2 linked regions of the Anatilimnocola aggregata genome follow. The protein of the gene in region 1 interacts with the protein of each later gene in a pairwise test. Links are inferred from orthologs where the notes say so. Each region holds a gene or a part of one and is shown on either strand. Other genes may lie near its edges.

Region 1 (5,776 bases):
ATCGTTCGGCGCAAGCTTGAAATTCAGCTTGATCTTTCATGCTCAATCTCTGGCAAATTAGCCGACAAAAGCAGTTAATGGTTGCTCCTAAATTGCACGGTCTTTAGAATGTAAGACCGATTCGCGAAGCAAGTTTTACAAGTCTAACCCACCGTGATGTTTCCCTCTAGAGCGCGATATATAGCTCGGACCCTGCTAGTCGGCTGGGACGTTTCGATCATTGCGCACGTAGCAGTGGCGGCAGCAATTGGTGGAACGATGCTAGCATTTCCCTCGGTGCTAGAGTTTCAAGTTCGCCGCGGCGAAGCGATCTTGATTCACGCCCAGATGTCAGCGGTCGCGGCGACCCAGCCCGACCATACCCAGGAAGTGGAAGTGTCGGTCGAAGCGGTGTCGCTCGAACCGCCGCCGCAGGTAGCGGTCGAAAATGCCCCCATTCGCGATACGCTGGAACCGACCCCGGCGGTGCTGCCGGTGGTCAGGTCGGGCGATTACGAACCGACGAATGTAATGCCTACGGATAAGCCGCCAGCAACTTCGGTGTCGATCGATGCACCGGCGAAAGTGCCACCCAGAGAGAAGGCGAAAGAATCACCGCAGCAGAAAGTGGAAACAGCCGCCAAGCCACTCGACCGGCAAATTGCTGATCAGCTGCGGACTTCGCCCGGCAAAGTGAACGTCGCTGCCATTCGCCCTTCGGTCGCGGGCGCCAAGGTAGACGAGCTGCCTCGCAAATTGCCAGACAACCGCGAGCCACTGTACCCGCGCGATGCCCTGCTGGCGGGAGTGGAAGGGAAAGTAATGCTACGCGTGCAGATATCGGCTGCCGGTCGAGTACTGCGAGCGAGCGTCGAAAGGTCCAGCGGTATGACGAGCTTTGACGAATCGGCACTTGATGCCGTCCGTGATTGGCGGTTCACACCGGCCAAGCGGCAAGGCTTCGCCGTAGCACACGAGGTGTTCATCCCGATCCGGTTTATGATTCGGCGGGGATAGCTAATCCCATTACGCGACTTGCAGTTTAGACGGCGAAGAGTTGCCTGCTTGCGAGTGCCTACCTCGCGCCAGCTTTCTGAAACTGCCGTCGTGGGGGCGGACGATCTGCAGATGGCTTGGGAGGATTCTTCAGCAGCCGAAGGTGACCGGGACCAAGTAAGTCGTGCAAGCGAGCTTCCAGTTCTTTAGTGATGTTTAGCCGAGCCTTGGCCACTTTCAATTCAACGATGGTGCGGTCTTCGGTGACGATCTGCATTTTCAATTGACCGGGTTTCTCACCTGTCGCTGGATAGCCACGAACGATCTCGTACGCCTTTTTGATCGTCTCGGGACCGTGCTGCCGTTCGTCGAAACGAATCTCGATCCCGGAAGTGCTCCGCTCGTCGATATCGGCGAGCGTGCTTAGTTCGTTGACGATCAGGTTCGCTTCTTCGCCGCCGCGGCGATCGATACTGCCGCGAACCATCAGGATCGCGTCGGCTTGCACTAGATGACCGTAGTCGACAAAGCCATCGGGCCACAGGATGCAACGGATGTTGTTCGACTCGTCATCTTCGAGGTCGAACATTACATAGCGCGAAGGCTTACCGGGCTGCGGGTTCTTCGTGCTGCTGAACTTCAGGGCACCGAGCATGCCGCCCAAGATCACTTCCTGCCGTTCGGGCACGCTCTTCGCCCCGGTAACGGAATGTGAACGATACATGGCCAGTTTGTGCTTGTATTCGTCGAGCGGATGCGAAGATAAATAAAACCCGAGCACTTCTTTTTCGGCCTGAGCCATCTCCTTCGGCTGCTGCTCCGGCAGATCGGGCATGGTGACAACGGGCTTCGAGTCAGACTCTTCAGCGAATGCGCCGAACAGCGACTTCTGCCCGCTCTTGCGATCTGAGGCAACGCTCTGTCCCGCTTGAATCGCCCGCTCAATAATCGCATACAACTGTGAGCGCTTCACCTTAAAGCCATCGAAGGCACCAGCCTTGATCAGAGTTTCGATCACTCCCTTGCTTGAACCGGAAGAGTCGACTCGTTCGCAAAAATCGAACAAATCGCGGAATGGACCGCCTTTCTTGCGCGCGGTAACAATCGCTTCACCCGCACTACCGCCGCAACCCCGGATTGCAGAAAGCCCAAAGTGAATCTTGTCGCCAGAAACAGCGAAATCGACGTCGCTGTGATTGACGCACGGAGGCACCACCTCAATATTCATCCGCGCGCAATCTTCCAAGTGTTCGACGAGCGCGTCCTTCGTTTTAAAGTTACGCCCTTCGATATCACCACTGAGAAGTGCTGCCATGAACTCGACCGGATAGTGCGCCTTGAGATACGCCGTCATGTAGGCGATCAGCGCGTAAGCGGTCGAGTGGCTCTTATTGAAGCCGTAGCCCGCGAACTTGATGATCATGTTCCAGAAGTCTTCGGCCTCGTTTTTCGAGAGGCCCTTCTCACCGCAGCCGATGAGGAACTGGTCTTTGTTCTTGGCAATCAGCTCTTCCTTCTTTTTGCTGATCGCCTTGATGCACGTGTACGAACTGGCGAGTTCAATGCCGCCCAGTTCGCTCAGGATCCGCATCACCTGCTCTTGATACACCATCACGCCGTGCGTTTCCGAGAGGATCTTCTCGCACACGGGATGGATGTAACTGGCAGCCTGACGGCCGTTCTTCACTTCGACGTAGTCGCGGACCATGCCCCCTTCGAGCGGACCAGGACGATAGAGCGCGTTCGTGGCGATGATGTCGCGGAAGTGATCGGGTTTCATCTTCTGCAGCAGGTCGCGAATACCGCCCGATTCCAGCTGGAAAATGCCCTTCGTTTCGCCGCGTTGCAGCAGGGCGAAGGTTTTCTTATCGTCGAGCGGAAACTTGTACGGGTTAATTCGCTTGCCCGTCGTCTGCAGAATGATGTCTTCCGCTTTGCTGAGGATCGTCAAGTTGCGGAGGCCGAGAAAGTCCATCTTCAGCAGGCCAGCAGCTTCGACATCGCCCATCGACCACTGCGTGATGATGTCGTTCTTACCGCTCACCTTACCGAGCGGCACGTACTCGGTCAGCGGCTTGTCGGCGATCACGACTGCGGCCGCATGCGTGCCGATGTTCCGCGCGAGCCCTTCGATCTTGCGAGCCAAGTTCAACACTTCGCGAATTTCAGCATCGGTTTGATAGAGATGCTTCAGTTCTTCGGCCTGCTCAATCGCTTCGTCCAGCGAAATGTGCAATTGATCGGGTACGAGACTCGTGAGTTTATTCACGCGCTCGACCGGAATTCCCAGTACGCGGCCCACGTCCTTGATCGCCGCACGAGCTTGGAGCGTACCGAAGGTGCCGATTTGTGCGACGTTCGCCTCGCCGTACTTTTCCTTCACATAGTTGATGATGAGCCCGCGACGTTCCTTGCAGAAGTCGATGTCGATATCGGGCGCTTCCTTGCGATTCAGGTCGAGGAACCGCTCGAACAGCAGGTCATATTTGATCGGGCAAACGTGGCTCAAGTAGAGCGCGAAGCAGACGAGCGCGCCGACACCGCTACCTCTCGCCGTCGCGGGAATTCCCTTGTCGCGAGCTTCGCGTACGAAGTCCCAAACGATGAGAAAGTAGTTGGGAAAGCCCAGCTTGTTGATCACATCGAGTTCACGATCGAGCCGCGCGATCACCACGTCGGCCAGCACATCGTCCTTGAGCATCTCCGGATCGTCGGAGTAACGATCTTTGAGGCCGGTGATGCACAGCTCGCGCAAATATTCAGATGTCGAGCGACCTTCGGGCAAGGCATACACGGGGAAGTGCCGCTTGCCGAGTTCCAGGTCGATGCAAACCGAATTCGCAATCTCCTGGCTCCGTGCCACCGCATCTTCGAGCCCAGGAAAATGCTGGTACATCTCTTCCGGCGAACGGAGGTAGAACGAATCGTTCTCCATCTTCATCCGGTTAGTGTCGGTACGGAACCGACCGGTGTTCACGCACAGCATCACGTCTTGCGCTTCGGCATCTTCGCGATCGACGTAGTGCGCATCACTCGTGGCGACAAGCGGCAAGCCCATTCGCTTGGCAATGTCGACGGCCCCTTCCAGCTGAATGCGTTGGATGTCGACGCCGTTGTTCATGATCTCGATGAAGTAGCGATCGCCAAACAGCTTGCTGAACCAGGCAGCGGTTTCCATGGCGGCTTTGAAGGCATCGTCGCCGTCGCCACCGCGCAAGATCGCGTTGCTGAACTCGCTGGAAACACATCCGCTGAGGCAGATGATCCCTTCGCTATGTGCAGCGAGGATTTCTTTGTCGATGCGTGGCTTGTAATAAAAGCCTTCGAGCATCGCGGCCGAGGCAAGCTTGATCAGATTCTTGAAGCCGACTCGATTCTGCGCGAGCAGCGTCAGGTGATAACTGGCTTCCTTGCTGTTCGAAGCGTCCTTCTTATCGAAGCGACTGCCCGGCGCAATATAGGCTTCGTAACCGAGGATCGGGTTGATCCCCTTGGCCTTCGCCTTGTTATAAAACTCCAACGCGCCGTGCAGATTGCCGTGATCGGTCAGCGCCAGGGAGTTCATCCCATGGTCCTTCGCCCGCTGAATCAGCTTGGGAATGGGCGAGGCACCATCGAGCAAGCTGTAATGCGAGTGGCAATGCAAATGCACGAAAGAACGAGACATACGGGACTTCCTTGCGGACGGAATGCAGCGAAGACTTTGGCGCGATTAGCAGCCGACGTTCATTCTAAGAAATCGGGGCCGAGAGGCGAGAGGCGAGATATGGGAGGCAGGCGAATACAGAGGACAGAATTCGGTAAGTGTCGAGGGACGTTGCAGTTGGAGCCGAGAGAATTATTTCTTCCCCTCGTCTCCCGCCTCTCGTCTCTCTCCCCCGGCCTTCTCTCGCTCCTTGATCGCCTTGGTAAGCCACCGATCAAGCGTGTTAGCGAAAGCTTGCCGATCGTTCGCGTTGTAACCCCGCGGGCCGCGGATCACGTCGCCGCTGCCGCGCATCTGGTCGAGCATGTTCCGCACGGCAAGTCGCTCGCCGATGGAAGCCTCCGTATGAAGTTGCCCGCGCGGGTCAAGCGCTTCGCCACCTTTGGCGATGACATCGGCGGCCAGCGGAATATCGGCGGTCACCACCAGATCGCCGGGAGTCAGTAGTTCCACGATCTTGCGGTCGGCGATATTCGCGCCGTCAGTGACCAGTAGCGACGAGATGTAATCGGATCGCGGAATGCGAATCGACTGATTCGCGACCACGGTCATCTTCACTTGCCGCCGGTCTGCCGTGCGAAACAGCAGTTCCTTCACATCGACCGGGCAAGCATCGCCATCAATCCAAATTTGCATACCAGCTATTTTATCACCTCTGCTGCTGCCTTGTTGAGTGCAGTCCGCAGTGGGCAGGTGTCAGGATTGACGGGGAAGTCGGAGCGATATTGGTTGAGTAGCTTGCGTGACTGCTCAGCCAGTTCGCGGCGGACTTCGCGGCGCTCTCCTTTGATGCGGGCGATCTTCATTTCGTCGTAAGCGGTGGTTTGATGCCGCAGCCAGGCAATCACGGCTGCTTCGGCCCGCTGTTCGATCGGAATTCGCTCGGTGCGGGCAACGGTGCCACTCCCTACAGGCGTCGCATGGGCAGTGACGGCAGTCGCTAACTTTTCTGCAAGCGCGGAGTAGTAAGAAGAGAAGCCTAAGAACTGTAGCACCGCGCCGCGGAAGTCTTCGACGTACTCGCCATGCTTCTTCTCGCGCCGCGCAGCATCCGCTGCTTTCTTTTTGGCATGCGCCGGATCAGCCCGCTCAGCC
Region 2 (3,705 bases), 7.8 Mb from region 1 along the record:
ATCGCACGGCACTCACTTGGGCGACGATCACCACCGCAGCTGGCTCGCTCTGCTCGATCTTTCTCGCGAGCGCCCTGCTGAGCAAGTTCAAAGGCAAAGGACTGGTGCCGGACGAACTTGTCGGCTCCGAGTATTTCCTCCTCTCGGTGGCACTGGGCGCCGGCTGCACCGTGATTCTGGCGACGCGGTTTGGCTTTCCAATTTCCACCACCCACGGTCTGACGGGTGCGATGGTTGGCAGCGGACTAGTCGCAGCTGGCAGTCAGGTGCAGCTAGGCGTACTGGGAACCGCCTTCATGTTGCCACTGCTGCTCAGTCCGCTCATGGCGTGCGTGCTGGGCGGCCTGCTCTACGCCGTCTTTCATTGGGCTCGCTTGGGACTGCGAATCTCGAAGCAAACCTGCGTTTGCGTGGGAAATGAATTGCACGTGATTCAGCCCGCTACGGACGGCATGACGTCAACTCCGGCCGCGGGCTCGCTGACCGTCACCGTCGCAGAACAGGGAGTTTGCATCGAGCGCTATGCCGGCACCTTCAGCGGGGTGAATTGCCAGCAGTTGATGGACACCGCTCACTTTATCAGTGCGGGTGTCGTGAGCTTCGCCCGCGGATTGAACGACACGCCGAAGATCGCAGCCCTGCTGGCGATCGTTTCTTTCCTAGGCGGTCACACCAGCATGATCGTCGTCGCAGTCGCGATGGCTATCGGCGGGCTGATACACTCCGCGCGAATCGCCGAAACAATGAGCCACAAGATTACCGCCATGAATCATGGTCAGGGATTTTCGGCGAACCTGGCAACGGGGATGCTCGTGATCTGCGCCAGCCTGTTTGGCCTGCCTGTTTCGACGACCCATGTTTCCGTCGGTGCCCTGTTCGGCATCGGCGTGACGACCGGCCAAGCTGACTACAAGGTTGTCTCCGGCATTCTCCTCTCGTGGGTTCTCACGCTCCCCTGCGCGGCCCTGATCGGTGGCAGTTCCTACTGGCTGCTGACAACGTTCGCCTAGGCTGCCATTCGGGCCAGCTTCCCCGGTTTGACGACTGGCGGGGAATCACCTACAACGTAACTGTCGAGCAATCGACCGCGGCCACTGCTCGAAAGTGGCCCTCGCGAGGGGGAAACGTGAACCTGGTCAGGCCTTAATCGGAGCAGCCATAAGCGATGTACTCTTGTGCGGGGGCCTCTTTTTGGCAGCGGCCCGCATTCTCTGGTCACGTAACGCTGGCGGAGGCAGGTTTTTCGAATCGCCTGCGCCCTACTCATGGCCCTTCTTACCGGCAATCATCCCGCGGATGATTCAGCACCCGAAGCGATGACCACCGGCAATTATGTTGTCGTGGCCCGCCGTTATCGCCCGCAAGACTTTCAACAACTGGTCGGTCAGCCCCAGGTTTCGCAGGCGCTCGGCACGGCCATCCACACGAATCGAGTCGGGCATGCCTACCTGTTCACCGGCGCTCGCGGAGTGGGCAAGACGAGCACGGCGCGCATCTTTGCGAAGGCGCTGAACTGTGTGCGCGGGCCCACGACGGAGCCTTGCGGCGAGTGCGATATCTGCCAGGGAATTGCCGCGGGCAGCGATGTCGACGTGCTCGAAATCGACGGCGCGAGCAATCGCGGTATCGACGAAATCCGTCAGCTCCGATCGAACGTGAACGTCCGTCCTAGCCGGGCGCGATACAAGATTTACATCATCGACGAAGTCCACATGCTCACGACGCAGGCCTTCAATGCCCTGCTGAAAACGTTGGAAGAGCCGCCCGAGCACGTGAAGTTTATCTTCTGCACGACCGAAGCAGACAAGATCCCCATCACTGTTTTGTCGCGTTGTCAGCGGTTTGATTTTGCGCCGTTGCAAGCGCAGGCGATCGTCGATCGGCTGCAGCATATTTGCAATCTGGAAGGGGTGACCGTCGAGCCGCAAGCGCTCCAGATTCTGGCTCGCCGCGCGAATGGTTCGATGCGCGATAGCCAGTCGCTGCTCGAACAACTGCTCTCGTTCAGTGGCAAACAGTTGCTCGCAGCCGATGTGCATCGCCTGCTCGGAACGGCGCAGTCCGGTCGACTAGCAGCAATTAGTCGCGCTTTGGCCGATCATGATGCGGCCACTGCACTCGGCCTGTTGGATGAAGCGCTGCGGCAAGGTGTCGACGCGGGGCAACTCGCGGAGCAGTTGCTCGGCTACTTGCGCGACGCGATGGCCGTGCATTTGGGCTGCTCCACCGATTTGCTGCTGTCGACGGAAGCGACGGATGCTGACGAGCTGCGGCAATTGGGCGATCAATTGGGGCTGGAAACCGTGCTCGCCGCAGCACAGGTCTTGGATCAGGCCCTCGTCCGCATGAAGCAGAGCACGCAGACGCGGACGCTGGTCGAATTGGCTTTGGTAAGAATTGCCAATCTCCAGCAGTTGCAGTCGCTGCCGGCCTTAATTGCCCAGCTCCAAAGTGGTGGCCCAATTTCGCTGCCGACGGCCCCGGCCGTAGCTCGGCCGGCACAAAGTTTAGCTCCTGTGGCGCGCGATTCGCAGCCAAGCGGACCGCCAATGAACCAAGCTCGGCCTACTCCGGCTCCTCAGCCGCCAGTTCCGCCTCCGCAGCCCGCCGTCGATCAAAAAAAAACGACCGACGTCGCTGAGCCCCTAAATGATGAGCCCGCAGCACCCCAGGACGAGGTTCCTTGGGATGACCAAATGGCACTTTCTGCTTGGCGACAAGTCCTTAGCCAGATTCAAGATATGACGTCTGATTACGCCTCGCGGGCGGAGTCGGTTGCAACTTCTGGGCCAAATCAGCTGGTAGCCCGCTTTAGAAAAGCGTATACTCATGCCAAGGAGACCTGCGAACGCCCCGAGCGTCGCCAGCGGCTTGAGCAAGGACTTACCGAACTCATGGGCCGCCCGATCCGCGTGGAGTTCCAACTCCTGCCTGATGAGCCGCAAACCGTTGTGGCTGCTCCTCGTCCGCCGCAGACGGCCATTCGCCGCCGGCAGCGAATTCGAGAAGTGGAACGGAACTTGCTCGTGCAGCAGGCCATCGTCTCGTTCGAGGCTGAGATCGTCAATGTGATCGATCCGCCGGTCTCGGCCGATGACGCCACCGAGGGAGCCACCGACGTCGTCGTTGCTCCCACCGCTGAATAGCAACTCTCAACCTGAGGGAAGCCTGACAGCGGCAGTATGTCAGTCTTCTCCACGAGAGTTCACTTACCACCTTCAGCATCCTGATTGCGCGTTACTGCCCGTATGGCTCAAGTCTCGGATTCCGTCAGCAAAGTGATCGAGGAGTTTGCGAAACTCCCCGGCATCGGCCGCAAATCGGCTGAACGCTTGGCGTATCACATTCTGCGAGTTCCCAAGACCGAAGCCCTGGGGCTGGCCGACGCCATTCGCAACGTGCGCGAGAACGTCCACTATTGTTCCAGTTGCTTCAACCTGGCCGAAGCCGAGTTGTGCAGCATTTGTGCGGACCCGCGGCGCGATCGCACTCAATTGTGCGTGGTCGAACAACCGCGCGACCTGATGGCGCTCGAGCAGGCCGGCGTCTTTCGCGGCCTCTATCACGTGCTGCTTGGGCGGATCGCTCCGCTCGATGGCATCGGACCCGATCAACTCACGCTGCAGCAATTGGTGCAGCGCGTGCGACAGGGTGAGTTCCAAGAGATTGTGATGGCGACCAACCCGACCGTGGAAGGTGACGGCA

The links. Proteins that work in one complex are often made in the same cells at the same time.
Region 2: the proteins of dnaE (region 1) and dnaX interact in binary tests that used the Escherichia coli proteins (3 or more experiments, as listed by UniProt). The link is inferred for Anatilimnocola aggregata from one-to-one orthologs.

What each region holds. Positions count from the first base shown.
Region 1 is NZ_CP036274.1:609,906-615,681, forward strand. The notes cover bases 855-4,978. They hold dnaE (DNA polymerase III subunit alpha), read right to left. Parts: upstream 4,643-4,978; coding sequence 1,055-4,642; downstream 855-1,054. Other genes in these bases: ETAA8_RS02275 (energy transducer TonB), read left to right, coding at 855-996; ETAA8_RS02285 (YaiI/YqxD family protein), read right to left, coding at 4,814-4,978. Outside these bases: ETAA8_RS02270 (ArsR/SmtB family transcription factor), read right to left, coding at 1-40; more of ETAA8_RS02275, read left to right, coding at 259-854; more of ETAA8_RS02285, read right to left, coding at 4,979-5,317; ETAA8_RS02290 (DUF2293 domain-containing protein), read right to left, coding at 5,323-5,776. UniProt on the Escherichia coli protein: DNA polymerase III is a complex, multichain enzyme responsible for most of the replicative synthesis in bacteria. This DNA polymerase also exhibits 3' to 5' exonuclease activity. The alpha chain is the DNA polymerase catalytic subunit.
Region 2 is NZ_CP036274.1:8,366,495-8,370,199, reverse strand. Bases 827-3,705 are described here. They hold dnaX (DNA polymerase III subunit gamma/tau), read left to right. Parts: upstream 827-1,265; coding sequence 1,266-3,146; downstream 3,147-3,705. Other genes in these bases: recR (recombination mediator RecR), read left to right, coding at 3,249-3,705; ETAA8_RS31880 (inorganic phosphate transporter), read left to right, coding at 827-1,010. In the rest of the region: more of ETAA8_RS31880, read left to right, coding at 1-826. UniProt on the Escherichia coli protein: Part of the beta sliding clamp loading complex, which hydrolyzes ATP to load the beta clamp onto primed DNA to form the DNA replication pre-initiation complex.